Regions from separate parts of the Janthinobacterium paucivorans genome, predicted to be linked through region 2. Evidence: predicted binding sites of a transcription regulator. Region 2 holds the regulator's gene; each other region holds the start of a gene.
What was found. The regulator sigma-54, encoded in region 2, starts transcription at its own class of promoters, with help from an activator protein. The targets are predictions, from matches to a motif close to TGGCANGNAANCTGCTTT.

Region 1 (5,621 bases), on a different contig from region 2:
CAGTTCCTTGTTCGGCTTACCCGTGTCTGCCCTGTACGACCATTACCGAACGGCCGCACCAGGTCTATTGAACCTGTGCATGCACAGCGGCGTGCGCGTCTACGGTCGCGCACAATTGCGCCTGGCCAATACTGTCTTCCAGCGCGGTTTCAATATCAGCACCGAGCATGGCGATATTCACGCCGTGCCGGCCCAGGTTCTCGCACCGGCCAGCCATGCTGCCAACGCGGCGCGCCGCCTGTCCGGCTTGCGCTACCTGCGCACGGGCGATCCGCAACTAGAGTTGGTGATCGACAAGGTCAGCAAGGTATTGGGGCGCGACATTCCCATCCTCGTCATGGGTGAAACGGGGACCGGCAAGGAATTGCTGGCACAAGCCATTCACAACGACTCGCCACGCGCCTTGGGACCGTTTATCGCTGTCAATTGCGCATCGATACCGGAAACTCTGATCGAGTCCGAGCTGTTCGGCTATGAAGACGGGGCGTTTACGGGGGCGCGCAAGAAAGGTGCTATCGGCAAGATTTTACAAGCCAATGGCGGCACTCTATTTCTCGATGAAATCGGCGATATGCCCTTTGGTTTACAGGCGCGCCTGTTGCGCGTGCTGCAAGAACGCATAGTCACGCCGCTAGGTAGCAGCAAGTCGATTACCGTGAATGTGGAACTCATTTGCGCTACGAATCATAACTTGCGAGAACGCATGGCCAAGGGCTTGTTTCGCGAAGACTTGTATTACCGCCTGAACGGCTTGGTGGTCAAACTGCCGCCGCTACGCGAGCGCACGGACCTGGACACGGTCGTAAAAAAGATACTCGCAACGGTAGCGCCCGACACGCGCTATACGCTGGCACCGGACATCCTGCGCATGTTCCACCTGCATAAGTGGCCTGGCAACTTCCGCCAGTTGACCAATCTGTTGCGCACGGCCATCGTCATGGCTGGCGACGAGCATGAAATCTGTTTGCGCCACATGCCAGATGATTTCCTCGACGATATTGAGATGACGCAAGCCCATGCCGCCAGCCCAGGCGCGGATTGCATGATCGCCGCCGGCGCCAACCTGGAAGAGATGGAACAAAACGTGATCCGCAGGTCGCTCGATGCGCATGGAGGCAACGTCTCGGCCACGGCCAGGGCCCTGGGCGTATCGCGCAACACGATCTATCGCAAGCGTCCACATCTGAAATAGTTTATAGCAGATGCGGAAAGAAGTGCGACGTCTTGCGCTGCCCATACTGATGAGCATAGGTGTATCAGGTCTTGCTGTGCTCTAGCGGCTGGGCATGCAACAACGCGCACTCTTCATCGGTGAACAGGCGTGAGCGCGTCAAGAAGCGCTTGCCCGTGCCGTTATCGAGTGAAAACATGCCGCCATTGCCATCGACCACATCGATAATCAACTGGGTATGCTCCCAGTAAGCGAACTGCTCGATTCCCATGTAAAACGGTGTGCCATTCAAATGACCGAGATAGATATCGGTATCGCTGACATCGAACTCGCCCAGCGCATAGCACATGGGCGCACTGCCATCACAACAACCGCCCGACTGGAAAAACATCAATGGGCCGTGACGCTCGCGCAACTTGTCCATCATTTCAAGCGCCGCTTCGGTGGCGACTACCCGGGCAATTATTGCATTCATGGCATCCCTTTCTGCACGCCGCGCCTGGCTAGGAGCGCGGCGCGTGTGCCGGTTTAGAAGAAACCCAGGGCTTTCGGGCTATAGCTCACCAGCAAGTTCTTCGTTTGCTGGTAGTGATCGAGCATCATCTTATGGTTTTCACGTCCTATACCTGATTGCTTATAGCCACCGAATGCGGCATGGGCTGGATACAGGTGGTAGCAATTGGTCCATACGCGGCCGGCCTGGATGGCGCGTCCCATGCGAAAGGCGCGCGAACCGTCACGCGTCCACAAGCCGGCGCCCAGGCCATACAAGGTATCGTTGGCGATAGCCAGCGCTTCGGCCTCATCCTTGAAGGTGGTCACGGAGACGACAGGCCCGAAAATCTCTTCCTGGAAGATACGCATCTTGTTGTTGCCCTTGAACACGGTCGGACGCACGTAATAACCGCCCTCCAGGTCGCCTGCCTGTGTATTGCGCTCGCCGCCAGCCAGCACTTCGGCGCCTTCCTGGCGGCCGATATCGAGGTAGGACAGGATTTTTTCCAACTGCTCCTGCGAAGCCTGGGCGCCGATCATGGTGCTGGCATCGAGCGGATTGCCCTGCTTGATGGCAGCCACGCGTTTCAATGCACGTTCGATGAATTTTTCGTAGATTGATTCCTGGATCAGCACGCGCGATGGGCAGGTACACACTTCTCCCTGATTCAGCGCAAACATGGTGAAGCCTTCCAGGCACTTATCGAAATAATCATCGTCGGCATCCATCACGTCTTCAAAGAAGATGTTCGGCGACTTGCCGCCCAGTTCCAGGGTGACGGGAATCAGGTTTTGCGCCGCGTAACCCATGATCAAACGGCCCGTGCCCGTTTCGCCCGTAAACGCGATTTTGGCGATGCGCTTGCTCGACGCCAGCGGCTTGCCCGCTTCCAGGCCAAAACCATTGATGATGTTCAACACACCAGGCGGCAGCAAGTCGCCTATCAGTTCGATCAATACCATGATAGAGGCGGGAGTTTGCTCGGCCGGCTTCAAGACGACGCAATTGCCGGCGGCCAGGGCTGGCGCCAGTTTCCACACGGCCATCAGAATCGGGAAATTCCAAGGGATGATCTGGCCCACGACACCCAGCGGCTCATGGTAATGATAAGCATAGGTTTCCGCATCGATTTGTGCGACGGAACCTTCTTGCGCGCGGATACATCCGGCGAAGTAACGGAAATGGTCGATGGCCAGCGGAATGTCGGCATTCATCGTTTCACGGATCGGCTTGCCGTTATCGATGGTTTCCGCCGTGGCGATCAGGCTCAAATTCTGTTCGATGCGATCGGCGATGCGGTTCAAGATGTTAGCGCGTTCGGCAGGCGAAGTCTTGCCCCAGGCATCTTTGGCGGCATGGGCGGCGTCCAGCGCCAGTTCCACGTCTTCCGCCGTGGAACGGGCGATCTCGCAAAATGGCAAGCCGGTGATGGGCGTAATATTGGAAAAATATTCACCTTTTACTGGTGCAATGAATTTTCCGCCTATGTAATTGTCATAACGTTGCTTGAAAGGGTTGGCGACGCCCAGTTTGCTGATGTCTGCAAAATTCATGTCATCCTCTATCGGCTTAATTAGAATGGAATTACTGAAATAAATATCAAACGTCTTGGTACAGATGGGGTGAGTACAAGAAGTCTTGTGCAAATGCCGTGCCAGCTCACCGCCACACGCCGGTGATTCTGCCCGGGGGACTGTGCGCGCGTCTTGAACAAGGCAGGTGTATCCTGCGCCAATTCACGCCAGCCCTGCTGCGTCGCCCCTTTGTTGCTGCACAATGGAACAGGTGTACCAAACTGCAACACCTGCTCCTGTGCCACGAAGGAATCACCATGCCCCATGGCAATTTGCGCACGGCAATACGCACACGCGACTAAGCACGCTTTTATTCAGATTGGAGAACCCGCATGCAGCATCGTTTCCGCTTGAACGCCATTGCCAGCCTGTTTGTCGCTGGCAGCGCCACCCTCGCCCCCCACGTTTTCGCCGCCGAATCCGCTGACCTGGCCGCCGGACAAGTCATGGATACGGTGGTCGTCAGCGGTAGCCGCATCGCCCGCCCCAGCAAGGAAGTGCCAGCCTCGATCGATGTAGTCGACAGCGCCCGCATCCAGGAGGGCCAAATCCGCGTCAACGCTTCGGAAGCATTGGCCGCCGTACCGGGCCTAGTGGTGCAAAACCGCCAGAACTACGCGCAAGACTTGCAAATTTCTTCACGCGGCTTCGGCGCCCGCTCGGCCTTTGGCGTGCGCGGCGTCAAACTGATCAGCGATGGTATTCCCGCCAGCATGCCCGATGGCCAGGGTCAGGTCGCCACTTTCAATCTCGATACGGCCGAGCGCATCGAAGTGCTGCGCGGCCCCTTCTCTGCCATCTACGGCAACCACTCGGGTGGCGTGATCCAGCTGTTTTCCAAGGTTGGGCGAAATCCCCCGTCCGTGGAGCTGAACGTCACGGGCGGCAGCGACGGCACCAGCAAGCTGGACCTTTCGGCGCAGGGACAAGCCGACGGCATCGGCTACGTGCTGGACGGCTCGCGCTTCCGCACGCAGGGTTTCCGCGACCACAGTGCTGCCACGCGCGAACAGGCGTTCGGCAAGATCACGCTCAAGCCAAATGTGAACAGCAAGCTGACCATCGTCGCCAACAGCCTGCACCAAGGCAATACACAAGATCCCCTGGGCGTCACCTGGGCCACGTTTGCCGCAAACCCGCGCGCAGGCGAAACCGACACCACCGATACGCAAAACCCGAAGCGCACATTTGCCGAACGCTACAACACGCGCAAGAGCATTGACCACCAGCAAATCGGCGCTACCTATGAACAGTCGTTCGGCGACGACCGCCTGCATGTGACGATGTATGGCGGCAACCGCGATGTGATCCAGTACCAAGCTTTTAGCAGGGTGTTCCAGGCGCCAGCGAGTCATTCGGGCGGCGTGGTCGACTTTCAGCGCCAGTTCTATGGCATCGATAGCAACTGGCTACACGTGAACCAGTTGGCCGGCGGCACGCTGAGTACCACCATCGGCATCGACTATGGCCGCTCCAGCGACAAGCGCACCGGCTATGAAAATTACATGGGCAATAGCTTGGGCGTAAAAGGCAAGCTACGCCGCGACGAGCACGATGTCGTCTCCAGCCTCGCTCCGTATATTCAGGCGCAATGGCAAGGCGGACCATGGCTGCTCAGTGCAGGTATGCGCTACAGCAAGATGAAAGTGGCAGTCAATGACCACTTTCTCAGCAATGGCGACGACAGCGGCAAGCTCGAGTTCAGCCACACCACACCGGTGTTGGGCCTGCTGTATAAGCTGACGCCGAACGTCAACGTGTACGCCAGCGCCGCGCGGGGCTTCGAAGCACCGACCCTGAACGAACTGTTTTACTCGGGCATGGGCGGCGGCTTCAATTACCAGCTAAAACCTGCCACCAGCAGCAACCTGGAAGCGGGCGTCAAGACCAGGCTCAACAACAACACGCATGTAAACGCGGCCGTATTCCAGATCAAGACCAGCGATGAACTGGTGGTCGACAACAAGAATTCAGGCAATGGTCGCACCAGCTATATCAACGCCAGCAAGACCTTGCGCCGGGGCATGGAAGTGTCTCTGGACGCCAGCCTGGCATATGGCTTCACGACAAAAGTGGCACTGACCAGCCTGCACGCCGTGTATGACCAAGCCTTCGGCAGCGCGCGCAAAGGCAGCCGTTTGCCGGGTGTACCCATCGCCAACCTGTTTGCGGAACTGGGGTGGAAAGATACGCTTGATCGCTTCGGCGCGGCGCTGGAAAGCGTGGCCAGCAAGCAAGTGTACGCGGAAGACAGCAACAGCGAAAAACCGGCACCCGGCTACACGGTGTTCAACGTACGCATGAATGCCAAACAAAGCACGGGCAACTGGCACTTCAAGCAATTTGTCCGCCTGAACAATCTTTTCGACAAGACCTACGT
Region 2 (5,621 bases):
TCGCCTCGGAACGCGCGCCGCTGACCCTGTTCTTCGAATCCTTCGCCTTCAAGCTGGGCGTGCCGCTGGACGCCGATTTCGTCTTCGACGTGCGGGCCTTGCCCAATCCTTATTACGACCTGACGCTGCGCCCGCTCGACGGACGCGATGCACCCGTGATCGCCTTCCTCGACGCACAGCCCAGCGCGCTGGAACTGCTGGCCGACATCCGCGCCTTCATCGAAAAATGGTTGCCATCCTTTAAGTCCGACAACCGCAGCTACCTGACCGTGGCACTCGGCTGTACAGGTGGCCAGCATCGCTCGGTGTACATGGCGGAACGGCTGGCACAGTATTTCAGCCCGAACGAGCGCGTCGTCTTGCGACATCGCGAACGTGGGTAAGACGCGCATAAAATCTGTTGCGCATCGGCGCAGGTAGCGGGCAACGTTCACCGCCTGGGCCGCGCAGTGCCAGGCGAAGTTGCGCTACTCCAACACCTTTTCCTGCCGCTCGCCATGCTGTGATCCGGTATTCTTAATGCAGATGCGAGCCAGCAGGCCCGCCAGGCAGGAAAGAAGTCAAAGTGCACACATTCTAGCGTCTTCGGACGGAACTTTTCGCTCCCATGATGGTAGCCCGACAAGGGCGACAGGCGCAAAAAAGGGCGCAATGTGCGCCCTTAGTTGATCACAACCGTTTGGAAGTCGCGGGCCGCTTAAGCGGCGGCGATTTCTTCGTCCGAGTTGTCTGGCAGATGCTTGATCGCCTCTTTACCGTGCCCTTGCACTTTGGTTTTGTACTTCATCACTTGCCTGTCCAGCTTGTCGATCAGCATATCGATTGCGGCATACAGGTCTTGCGCCAGGCTTTCCACATAGACGGTTTTGCCACTCATACGCAGGTTCACTTCGGCCTTTTGACGTTTTTCTTTCTCTTTGAGGTTATCCACGGTCAGTATCACGGCAATATCGATAACTTGATCGAAATGCCGTTTCACGCGCTCCAGCTTCGTTTGTACGTATTCACGGATGGCTGGTGTCACTTCGAGATGATGTCCGCTGATGGTGAGATTCATACACACTCCTAAAGATGATCGGGTTCGTGCGGTCCATCCTATCCGGCCCGCAGAGGAACCGAAAAAAACTTACAAACACTTACGCAGACTCACTGGCGGAATTTTCAACGCTTCCCGGTATTTGGCAACAGTACGTCGCGCAATCACCATGCCTTGCTCGCCCAGCATGTCCGCAATCTTACTGTCGGATAAAGGATTTTTAGGGTCTTCTGCTCCTGTCAGTTGCACGATCAATGCCCGTATCGCCGTCGATGATGCTTCGCCCCCCGCTTCGGTGGCGACGTGGCTACCAAAGAAATATTTCAACTCAAACATGCCATGCGGGGTCAGCATGTACTTTTGGGTTGTTACCCGCGAGATAGTACTCTCGTGTAATCCCAGTGTATCAGCTATTTCACGGAGTACAAGGGGACGCATGGCAACGGCCCCATGCGAAAAAAAGTTCTTTTGTCTTTCTACTATCGCCTGCGCCACGCGCAAGATCGTGTCGAAACGCTGGCGCATATTCTTGATCAGCCACTTGGCTTCCTGCAACTGTGCGCCCATGGCGCCCTCGCCTTTGCCCTGCTTGAGCAAGTTGGCGTACATGGCGTTCACGCGCAGGCGCGGCATGACGTCGTTGTTCAGGGTGACTTGCCAACCATTGCGCGCGCGCTTGACGACAACGTCGGGCACCACGTAATCGGACACGTCAGAGGCGAACACGGCGCCCGGATGCGGATTGCACTGGCGAATCACCGTCTGCGCTTCGCGCAAGTCTTCATCATCGCAATTGAGGGCTTTTTTCAGCTTATTGAAATCGCGCTGGGCAAACCAGGCCAGGTGCTTTTCCACGATCACCAGGGCCATGCGCCGCGTCACCATGGCGATGTGCGGCAAGCGCCTGATTTGCAGTGCCAGGCACTCCGACGCATTACGCGCGCCCACGCCGGGCGGATCGAAACTTTGCAACAGCGACAAGGCCGTGCGCATCTCGTCGGCGTCGATTTCCAGCTCTTCCGGCAGGCGCGCCAGGATGTCGTCGAGCGATTCTTCCAGGTAGCCATTGTCATCGAGTGCATCGATGATCAGCTCAACGAGCGCGCGGTCGCGCAATTCGAGCACCGTCACGCGCATCTGCTCCATCAAGTGCTCGCGCAGGGTACAGTGATGGGCTTCGAGCTGCGGGCGGGAATCTTCGTCGTCGGGTGCCTTGCCCCGGTTCGCCTCGCTCCAGTCGCTGTCACCGGCGTCTCCAGCGGCAGGGCTGTCGCTGGCCTCGCCGTCAAAGGTTTCCGCTTCGACCGGCGCGGTGGGTGCCTCCTGGCTTGGAGGCTGCGGCGGCGCTTCGGCCGGCGCGGCCGTGGAACTCAAGGCGCCGTCGGACAGCAGGCGCAGCGAACGGTCGAGCGGATCGTCGAGGCGCTCGAGCAAGGGATTGTCCGTCAGCAGTTGCTCGAGCTCCTGGTGTAATTCCAGCGTAGACAATTGCAACAGGCGTATCGATTGCTGCAACTGCGGCGTCAGTGCCAAGTGCTGCGAAGTGCGCAGCTGCAATGATTGTTTCATTGGCTCACATGCGGAAGTGTTCGCCCAGATAGACCCGGCGTACCGACTCGTTCGCGATGATGTCGTCGGGGCGTCCCGACGCCAGTACCGAGCCCTGGTTGATGATGTAGGCACGGTCGCAGATACCCAGCGTCTCGCGCACATTATGATCGGTGATCAGGACGCCGATATTACGCTCCTTCAAGAAGCGCACGATACGCTGGATTTCGATCACGGCGATGGGGTCGACACCGGCGAACGGCTCGTCGAGCAGCACGAAACGCGGATCGGTAGCGAGCGCGCGGGCGATTTCCACGCGGCGCCGCTCACCGCCCGAGAGCGACAGCGCCGGGTTCTCACGCAACTTTTCAATCTGCAAGTCCGCCAGCAATTTATCGAGGCGTTCCTCGATCTCGGCCTTCTTCAGGGGGCGGCCTTCGACGGTCTGGATTTCCAGCACGGCACGGATATTGTCTTCCACCGTCAGCTTGCGAAATACGGACGCTTCCTGCGGCAGATACGACAGGCCCATCTGCGCGCGGCGGTGTATCGGCAGGCGGGAAATGTCCACGCCGCTGATATCGATGCTGCCGCCATCCGATGGCACCAGGCCGACGATCATGTAGAACGAGGTGGTCTTGCCGGCACCGTTCGGCCCCAATAGCCCGACCACTTCGCCGCATTCGACTTGCAGCGAGACGTCGTGCACGACTTGCCGCTTGCCATAGGATTTTTGCAGCCCGCGAACGATCAGGGTACTGCCGCAACGTGTATTGTCCATTATTTCTTTCCTGGCGCAGGCGTCGCTGGCGCTTTCTCCGCCGCCGCTGCCTTGGTCTTTGGCTGGATCACCATGCGCACGCTGCCGCCATCCGGGGTGCTGGTGCCGCTGTTGGAATTTTCCATCGCAAATTCTTCCTTGCGGCTGTCATACGAGATGAAGGCGCCATTGGCCACATCGGTCGGCTTCTTGCCTTCCAGGCGCGTCACCTTGGCATTGGAAAACAGTTTCACTACTTCCGTCTTGTTGTCGTATTCCACGCGCTCAGCTTCGCCTTCGACCCACAGGTCGCCCGCGCCATCGCGCTTCTGGCGGAAGGTGGCCAGCTTGCCAGGATCAGCCCAGAAAGTAATGAACTGGTAGCCTTGCGGATCTTCCGTGATCAGGGCCCGGCCCGCCTTCATGATCAAGCTCCCCTTGACCAGCACGACGTCGCCCGTCAGGGTACGAACCTGCTTGACGTCATCGACGTGACCGCTACGTGCCGTGATGACGGCTTCCTTCTCGGAATCGGCCTTCTCGGCATGCGCTGCGCCCATGACGGCCAGGGAAAATAGGCTCAACAGCAAGATCTTCTTCATAATATGGTTTCCTTGTTTCATTCTGTCATTTTGGCGCTGCGGCCGGGTGCGGTTTCGGCGGCAGCACTATGCGCAGGGCATTGTGCACTTCCACCACGCCGGTGGCGTTATTGGCTCGCATGCCTACGCCATTGATGCGCGAGCTGCCCGTCAGAATGTCGACAGGCACGTCCGTTTCCATTCTTTCCTCATCCGGGAACACCGTCAGCGCTTCCGTCTCGATCCTCAGGTGCTGCGCCTTCGCACTGGCCACGCGATCGATCACGACATTGCGGTGCAGTTGCAGCCGGGTGTTGTCCTGGTCGATATGCGCCAGTTCCGCATGCATATTGAGCGGCGGCATGCCTGGCGACAGCTTGCGCACGAAAGGCTGGTCGATATCGGATGAATCGTCCAGCGGATAATGCGTGAGCTTGCTGCCCGACACGATATAGCTGGGCTTGCCCGTCAAGTCCATGCGCACCATGCTGAAATTGGTGATGAAATAGTCTGGCTCGTCCAGATGCTTGCTAGCCGAGATGTCTTGGGCATTCTTGTTCATCACCGCCAGCAGCCAAAAGCTGCCCAGCGCAAAGATGATGGCCCCCAGCAAGGTAAAAATCATGCGCCAGCGATGGGCGCCTCCTGGCTTACGCATAGGGTTTCACTCTTTCAAATATCACTGGCGGCGAGGCGATGCGCCTCACGCAAGGAACGGCGCCATGACGCGCGCGTAGTTGTCCTGGGCACGCAGCAGGAATTCACAGATCTCGCGCACCGCGCCACGGCCGCCACCGGCCTGCGTCACATAGTGCGCCAGGCCCTGCACTTCGGGACGCCCGCCCGGCACGCTAACGGCAAAGCCCACGCGGCGCAGGATGGGCGCATCGATGACATCGTCGCCGATGTAGCCGCATTGCTCTTCAGTCAAGCCAGTCAGCGCCAGCAGTTCGCGAAATGGCGTCAGCTTGTCGTGACCGCCCTGGTGCACATGGGTAATGCCCAGGTCTTGCGCGCGGCGCGCCGTGATGGCCGAGCGGCGCGCACTGATGATGGCCGTCTGCACGCCCGATTCCTGCAGCAGCTTGATGCCCAGGCCATCATACACATTGAACGTTTTCATCATCTCGCCATCGGGGCCGAAATGCAGGCTGCCGTCGGTGAGCACGCCATCGACGTCAAAGATCATCAGTTTGACTTTGGCCGCGCGCGCCAGGTTGTCCGCTACGCTGTCCATCAGATCACCTTCGCTTGCGTCAGATCATGGATATGCAGGGCGCCCACCAGCTTGCCGTCGGCATCGACGACCAGCATCTGGTTGATGCGGAACTGCTCCATCACGGCCACGGCGTCGACGGCCAGGCGTTCGGGCGCGATGCTGCGCGGCTGCGCATGCATGACGTCGCGGATCGCCACTTGCGTGAAATCCTGCACACGCTCGAACATGCGGCGCAAGTCGCCATCGGTAAACACGCCCACGGGGCGGTTATCCGCATCGACGATGGCCGTCATGCCCATGCCCTTCTTCGTCATCTCTTCCAGCGCCTGCAGCAAGGAAGCGTCGACGGCTACCTTGGGTACCCGTTCGCCGCTGCGCATCACGTCATGCACGTGCGTGAGCAGGCGACGGCCCAGGGCGCCGCCCGGATGCGAGCGGGCGAAATCGTCTTCCTTAAAGCCGCGCAAGTCCAGCAAG
Region 3 (5,621 bases), on a different contig from region 2:
CGCCTGGATGAACGAGGAAAACGGCGGGCGTGGCGGGCAGGCGTATTTCGAGGCCCACAAGCAGGCGCTCGGCAAACAATATGCGGCCATCGAGATGGACAGCGGCGCCGGGCGCCCGTTCGGCATCCTCGCCAGCGTGGAAGCGAAGTCGGAAAAACTCTTCGCGCCCCTGCGCGCCGCCCTGCAAGCGATGGGCGCGCACGCCTTCACGCGCCGCGATGCGCTGGGCACGGGCGACTTGCACCGCCTGGAAACGGGCGGCGTGCCCAGTTTCGAGCCACTGGTCGATACTCACAGCTATTTCCACTACCACCATACGCCGGCCGACACCCTGGATAAGGTCGACCCGGAGAACCTGAAGCGCAACGTGGCGCTGATGTCGTCGCTAGCCTGGTTCCTGGCCAATATCGACGGCGAGATTGGGCGCGCGCCGCAGCAGGACTAAATGAAGTCGCCTTGCTGCGAATGGCCCTGCATGGGGCCAGCCGCATCATGGACTAAGCTCAACCATAGCAGGACGGCAATGTTTTCGCCCAAGCAAGCTCAGGCGATCTGCACTGCATGCGCCTTGCCTGAGGTGGAACTTGCGTGGTGACAATAAAGGAGGTGCGTCTACAGAAGTGCGGGCGGAGTCAGATCGCGTCCAGCGGTATCTTGAGGTAGCGCACGCCATTGTCTTCCGGCTCGGGCAGCTTGCCCGCGTTGATATTGACCTGGATGGCGGGCAAGATCAATGTCGGCATGTCCAGCGTGGCGTCACGGCCCGTGCGCATGGCCACGAATTGTTCTTCCGTGATGCCGTCGCGCAAATGGATGTTACTGGCACGCTGTTCGGCCACCGTCACTTCCCAGCGCGGCGCGCGGCCGTTGGGCGGGTAGTCGTGGCACATGAACAGCCGCGTTTGCGGCGGCAGCGATAGCAGGCGCCGCACGGAGCGGTACAGCAGGGATGCCGAGCCGCCGGGAAAGTCGCAGCGGGCCGAGCCCACGTCCGGCATGAACAAGGTGTCGCCCACAAACACCGCATCGCCGATCTGGTAAGCCAGGTCGGCCGGCGTATGGCCGGGCACGTGCAGGGCGCGCACTTCCAACTGGCCAATATGAAATACCTGGTCGGGTGCAAATAACTGGTCGAACTGCGAACCGTCGGCCTTGGCCGCATCCTGGTGGTAGACGGCGGCGAAGGCGCGTTGCACCGTCTGGATGGCGGCGCCGATGGCCACGTCGCCGCCCAGTTGCTGCTGCAGGTAGGGCGCGGCCGATAGGTGGTCGGCATGCGCATGCGTTTCCAGCAGCCAGCGGCATTGCAAGCCGTGTTCGCGCACGAAGGCGATCACCTTGTCGGCCGAGGTGGTCGAGGTGCGGCCGGCCTTCGGATCGTAGTCGAGCACGGAGTCGATGATGGCGCAGTCGCGGCCATCGGCTTCATACACGACATAGGTGACGGTGGCGGTGGCGGGGTCGAAGAAGGCTTGGATTTGTGGGGTCATCGCGGCGGCAAGGGACGGACAGGGAAGAACATTATATCGTCAGTGTAGGCTAAAAAATGTTGGAAACTGACATTTTCCATGCGGAAAACAGATAAGCGTGCGCGTCAACGTCTGTCCCAGTCGTGCGCACCCTCGCGCTTGCCGCGTGCTAAGCTCTTTTTGACAAGGAGAGCTCATGGACGATACCACTGCACGCAGCGAAGAGTACCGCGGTTTTACGATGTCGGTCACCGCGCAAAAAGATCATGACGATTTGTGGGATTTTACTTACCGCCTGCAGCGCGAAGGCGAGACGGCGGCGCAAGCGATTACGCGTAGCCGCACCTTGGGCGGCTACGCGGCGCCCGAGACGGCTTGCACGGCCGGCTTGGAAGTGGCGAGGACGGAAGTGGATAATCTGTTGCGTCCTTGAGCCAGCGCAAATCGTTTCGTCCGAAAGTGAGCCTGAGCACGTGCTGCTGCCTGAAACACGTCGCTACCAGCTGCGCTTCATGCTACGATTTCCATTATTGAGTCAGTCACGAAGGAGGCACCGTATGGGTAGCAGTTCTAAAATTCACTACAAAGGCTGGGAAATCGTTCCCTTGGCCGTGCCCGCCAGCGACGGCAAATGGTCGGCCAGTTGCGACATCGAACGCGCCACTGCGGAAGGCCTGGAAGTGTTCGAAGGCTCGACCATGCAGTTCGTGCGCGACGACGAGGAGGGCGCCATTGCCGCCGCCTGCGAAGAGGCGGTGCGCCAGATCGACAACATCATCGCCAACCCGCTGGTACGCCTGGCCTGAGCCCCGAGTCTTGATTCCTGGTTTTCCAGTACTGCTGCAGCCGGCGCCCGCCGGCTGTTTTTCATTCAATTACTGCTGCGCACCGCAGCGTCTTTCGCCCCCCCTGATTGCCGGCTGATCGAGCGCCTGCTTTGGCTTCGGCAATGATTGCGTGTTGCGTGTTGCATGTTTCAAACATTTGTTTCAACTGAAATAGTTGAAACAAAAATGAAACACCGCTTACACTTAACGCGGCAGCGCTGTCCTGCTGCGTGAGCGTGCGCAGCCGCCGATACAGGCCATTTCCCCTCGTATCTCACCATGCTGTGGCACCCTTCCCGGGCACGCGCAAGGTGCTGGCACGGCATTTGCAATACTGATGCTCATAGCAAGTCCATGAAACATTCGGGACGACCCGAATCCCATAAGGTGAAGACATGACTCAATACTCCGCAGGTGCCGCATTTCGCAAGGCCGTCCAGGAAGAATCCCCCTTGCAAGTCGTTGGCGCCATTAACGCCAACCACGCCTTGCTGGCCAAGCGTGCCGGCTATAAAGCTATTTATTTGTCTGGCGGCGGCGTCGCGGCCGGCTCGCTGGGCTTGCCCGACCTGGGCATTTCCAGCCTGGACGACGTCCTGACCGATATCCGTCGCATCACCGACGTATGCGACCTGCCGCTGCTGGTCGATGCCGACACGGGCTTCGGTTCTTCCGCCTTCAACGTGGCGCGCACCGTGAAATCGATGATCAAGTTCGGCGCTGCCGGCTTGCACATCGAAGACCAGGTGGGCGCCAAGCGCTGCGGTCATCGTCCGGGCAAGGAAATCGTCAGCAAGGAGGAAATGGTCGACCGTATCAAGGCCGCCGTCGATGCGCGCACCGACCCGAACTTCGTCATCATGGCGCGCACCGATGCGTTGGCCGTCGATGGCCTGGAAGCGGCATTGGAACGCGCCGTCGCCTGTGTCGAGGCGGGCGCCGACATGATCTTCCCGGAAGCGATCACGGACCTGGACATGTACGCCACGTTCGCCAAGGCCGTCAACGTGCCTATCCTGGCCAACATCACGGAATTTGGTTCTACACCGCTGTTCACGCTGGACGAATTGCGCAGCGCCCACGTGGGCTTGGCGCTATACCCGCTGTCGGCCTTCCGCGCCATGAACAAGGCGGCCGACAACGTCTACCGCGCCCTGCGCCGCGACGGCACGCAAAAAAATGTCGTCGATACCATGCAGACGCGCATGGAACTGTATGAATCGATCAATTACCACGACTTCGAGCAAAAGCTCGATGCGCTGTTCGCCGCGCAAAAGAAGTAAGCACCAATAAAAGAGCGGGCCGTGGGAATCCCGGGCCCGCCGCACTGGACTGACAATCATTTTCTGGAGAACACAATGACCGCACCGCAAGCCGCCACTTTCAAGCCTAAAAAATCCGTCGCCCTGTCCGGCGTCACCGCCGGCAATACGGCGCTGTGCTCGGTCGGCAAGACCGGCAACGATTTGCACTACCGTGGCTATGACATCCTGGACGTGGCCGACAGCTGCGAATTCGAGGAAATCGCTTATCTGCTGGTGCACGGAAAATTGCCGACTAGCGCCGAACTGAAAGGCTACAAAGCCAAATTGCGCTCCTTGCGCGGCTTGCCATCAGCAGTGAAAGCGGCGCTGGAAGCGCTGCCGGCCGCTGCCCACCCGATGGATGTGATGCGCACCGGCGTGTCTGTCCTGGGCTGCACGCTGCCGGAAAAAGACGACCATAACGCGCCGGGCGCGCGCGACATCGCCGACCGCCTGATGGCGTCGTTCGGCTCCATGCTGCTGTACTGGTACCACTACAGCCATAACGGCAAGCGCATCGAAGTGGAAACGGACGACGACTCGATCGGCGGCCACTTCCTGCACCTGCTGCACGGCGAAAAACCATCGGCGTCGTGGGAAAAGGCCATGCACACGTCGCTGATCCTGTACGCGGAACATGAATTCAATGCCTCGACCTTCACCAGCCGCGTCATTGCCGGCACGGGTTCGGACATTCACTCGGCCATCACGGGCGCCATCGGTGCGCTGCGCGGCCCGAAACACGGCGGCGCAAACGAAGTGGCGCTGGACATCCAGAAACGCTACGACAATGCCGATGAAGCGGAAGCCGATATCCGTGAACGCGTGGCCAACAAGGAAGTGGTGATCGGCTTCGGCCACCCCGTCTACACGATTTCCGACCCGCGCAACGTGGTCATCAAGGAAGTGGCCCGTTCGCTGTCGCAGGAAGCCGGTTCCACGAAAATGTTCGACATCGCCGAGCGCCTGGAATCGGTCATGTGGGAAATCAAGAACATGTTCCCCAACCTGGACTGGTTCTCGGCCGTGTCGTACCACATGATGGGCGTGCCGACGGCAATGTTTACGCCGCTGTTCGTCATCTCGCGCACTTCGGGCTGGGCCGCCCACATCATCGAACAGCGCATCGACAACAAGATCATCCGCCCGAGCGCCAACTACGTGGGCCCGGAAGACCTGGAATTCGTGCCGATCAAGGACCGCAAATAATGACCTCTAATATGAACACCCTGCATCGCAAGCCCTTGCCGGGGACAGGGCTAGACTACTTCGACACGCGCGCCGCCGTCGATGCGATCGAGCCAGGCGCCTACGCCACCTTGCCCTATACCTCGCGCGTGCTGGCCGAAAACCTGGTGCGCCGCTGCGACCCGGCGACCTTGAACGCATCGCTTAGCCAGTTCATCGAGCGCCGTCGCGACCTCGATTTTCCTTGGTTTCCGGCGCGCGTCGTCTGCCATGACATCCTGGGCCAGACGGCCCTGGTCGACTTGGCTGGCCTGCGCGACGCCATCGCGGCCCAGGGCGGCGACCCGGCCCTGGTCAATCCCGTCGTGCCGACGCAGCTGGTAGTGGACCATTCGCTGGCCGTCGAGTGCGGCGGTTTCGACCCCGACGCCTTCGCCAAGAACCGCGCCGTCGAAGACCGCCGCAATGAAGATCGTTTCGACTTCATCGACTGGACCAAGAAGGCGTTTAAAAACGTCGACGTGATCCCGCCAGGCAATGGCATCTTGCACCAGATCAATCTGGAGCGCATGTCGCCCGTGATCCAGGTGCAAGATGGCGTAGCCTATCCGGACACCTTGGTGGGCACGGATTCGCACACGCCCATGGTCGACGCGCTGGGCGTGATCGCCATCGGCGTGGGCGGCCTGGAAGCGGAAAGCGTGATGCTGGGCCGCGCCTCGTGGATGCGTTTGCCCGACATCATCGGCGTCAAGCTGACAGGCAAGCCACAGCCGGGCATCACGGCTACCGACACGGTGCTGGCGCTGACGGAATTCTTGCGCAAGCAAAAG

Region 1: adh (aldehyde dehydrogenase) is a predicted target of sigma-54. The motif match lies at 3,307-3,324, and genes of this name have one in related genera.
Region 3: prpB (methylisocitrate lyase) is a predicted target of sigma-54. The motif match lies at 2,612-2,629, and genes of this name have one in related genera.

Annotation. Positions count from the first base shown of each region.
Region 1 is NZ_JBNYXR010000031.1:1,453-7,073, forward strand. Features, by position in the region: gene ACQ4V8_RS21685 (sigma-54-dependent Fis family transcriptional regulator) at 1-1,192, shown strand, start outside; gene ACQ4V8_RS21690 (DUF779 domain-containing protein) at 1,257-1,646, opposite strand; gene adh (aldehyde dehydrogenase) at 1,700-3,220, opposite strand; gene ACQ4V8_RS21700 (TonB-dependent receptor family protein) at 3,574-5,621, shown strand, end outside.
Region 2 is NZ_JBNYXR010000003.1:243,686-249,306, reverse strand. Features, by position in the region: gene rapZ (RNase adapter RapZ) at 1-383, shown strand, start outside; gene hpf (ribosome hibernation-promoting factor, HPF/YfiA family) at 698-1,057, opposite strand; gene ACQ4V8_RS05695 (RNA polymerase factor sigma-54) at 1,127-2,605, opposite strand; gene lptB (LPS export ABC transporter ATP-binding protein) at 2,610-3,365, opposite strand; gene lptA (lipopolysaccharide transport periplasmic protein LptA) at 3,365-3,946, opposite strand; gene lptC (LPS export ABC transporter periplasmic protein LptC) at 3,972-4,583, opposite strand; gene ACQ4V8_RS05675 (KdsC family phosphatase) at 4,629-5,162, opposite strand; gene ACQ4V8_RS05670 (KpsF/GutQ family sugar-phosphate isomerase) at 5,162-5,621, opposite strand, start outside.
Region 3 is NZ_JBNYXR010000002.1:130,504-136,124, forward strand. Features, by position in the region: gene ACQ4V8_RS03650 (M20/M25/M40 family metallo-hydrolase) at 1-445, shown strand, start outside; gene ACQ4V8_RS03655 (MBL fold metallo-hydrolase) at 633-1,490, opposite strand; gene ACQ4V8_RS03660 (hypothetical protein) at 1,666-1,902, shown strand; gene ACQ4V8_RS03665 (hypothetical protein) at 2,027-2,275, shown strand; gene prpB (methylisocitrate lyase) at 2,692-3,579, shown strand; gene prpC (bifunctional 2-methylcitrate synthase/citrate synthase) at 3,655-4,809, shown strand; gene acnD (Fe/S-dependent 2-methylisocitrate dehydratase AcnD) at 4,821-5,621, shown strand, end outside.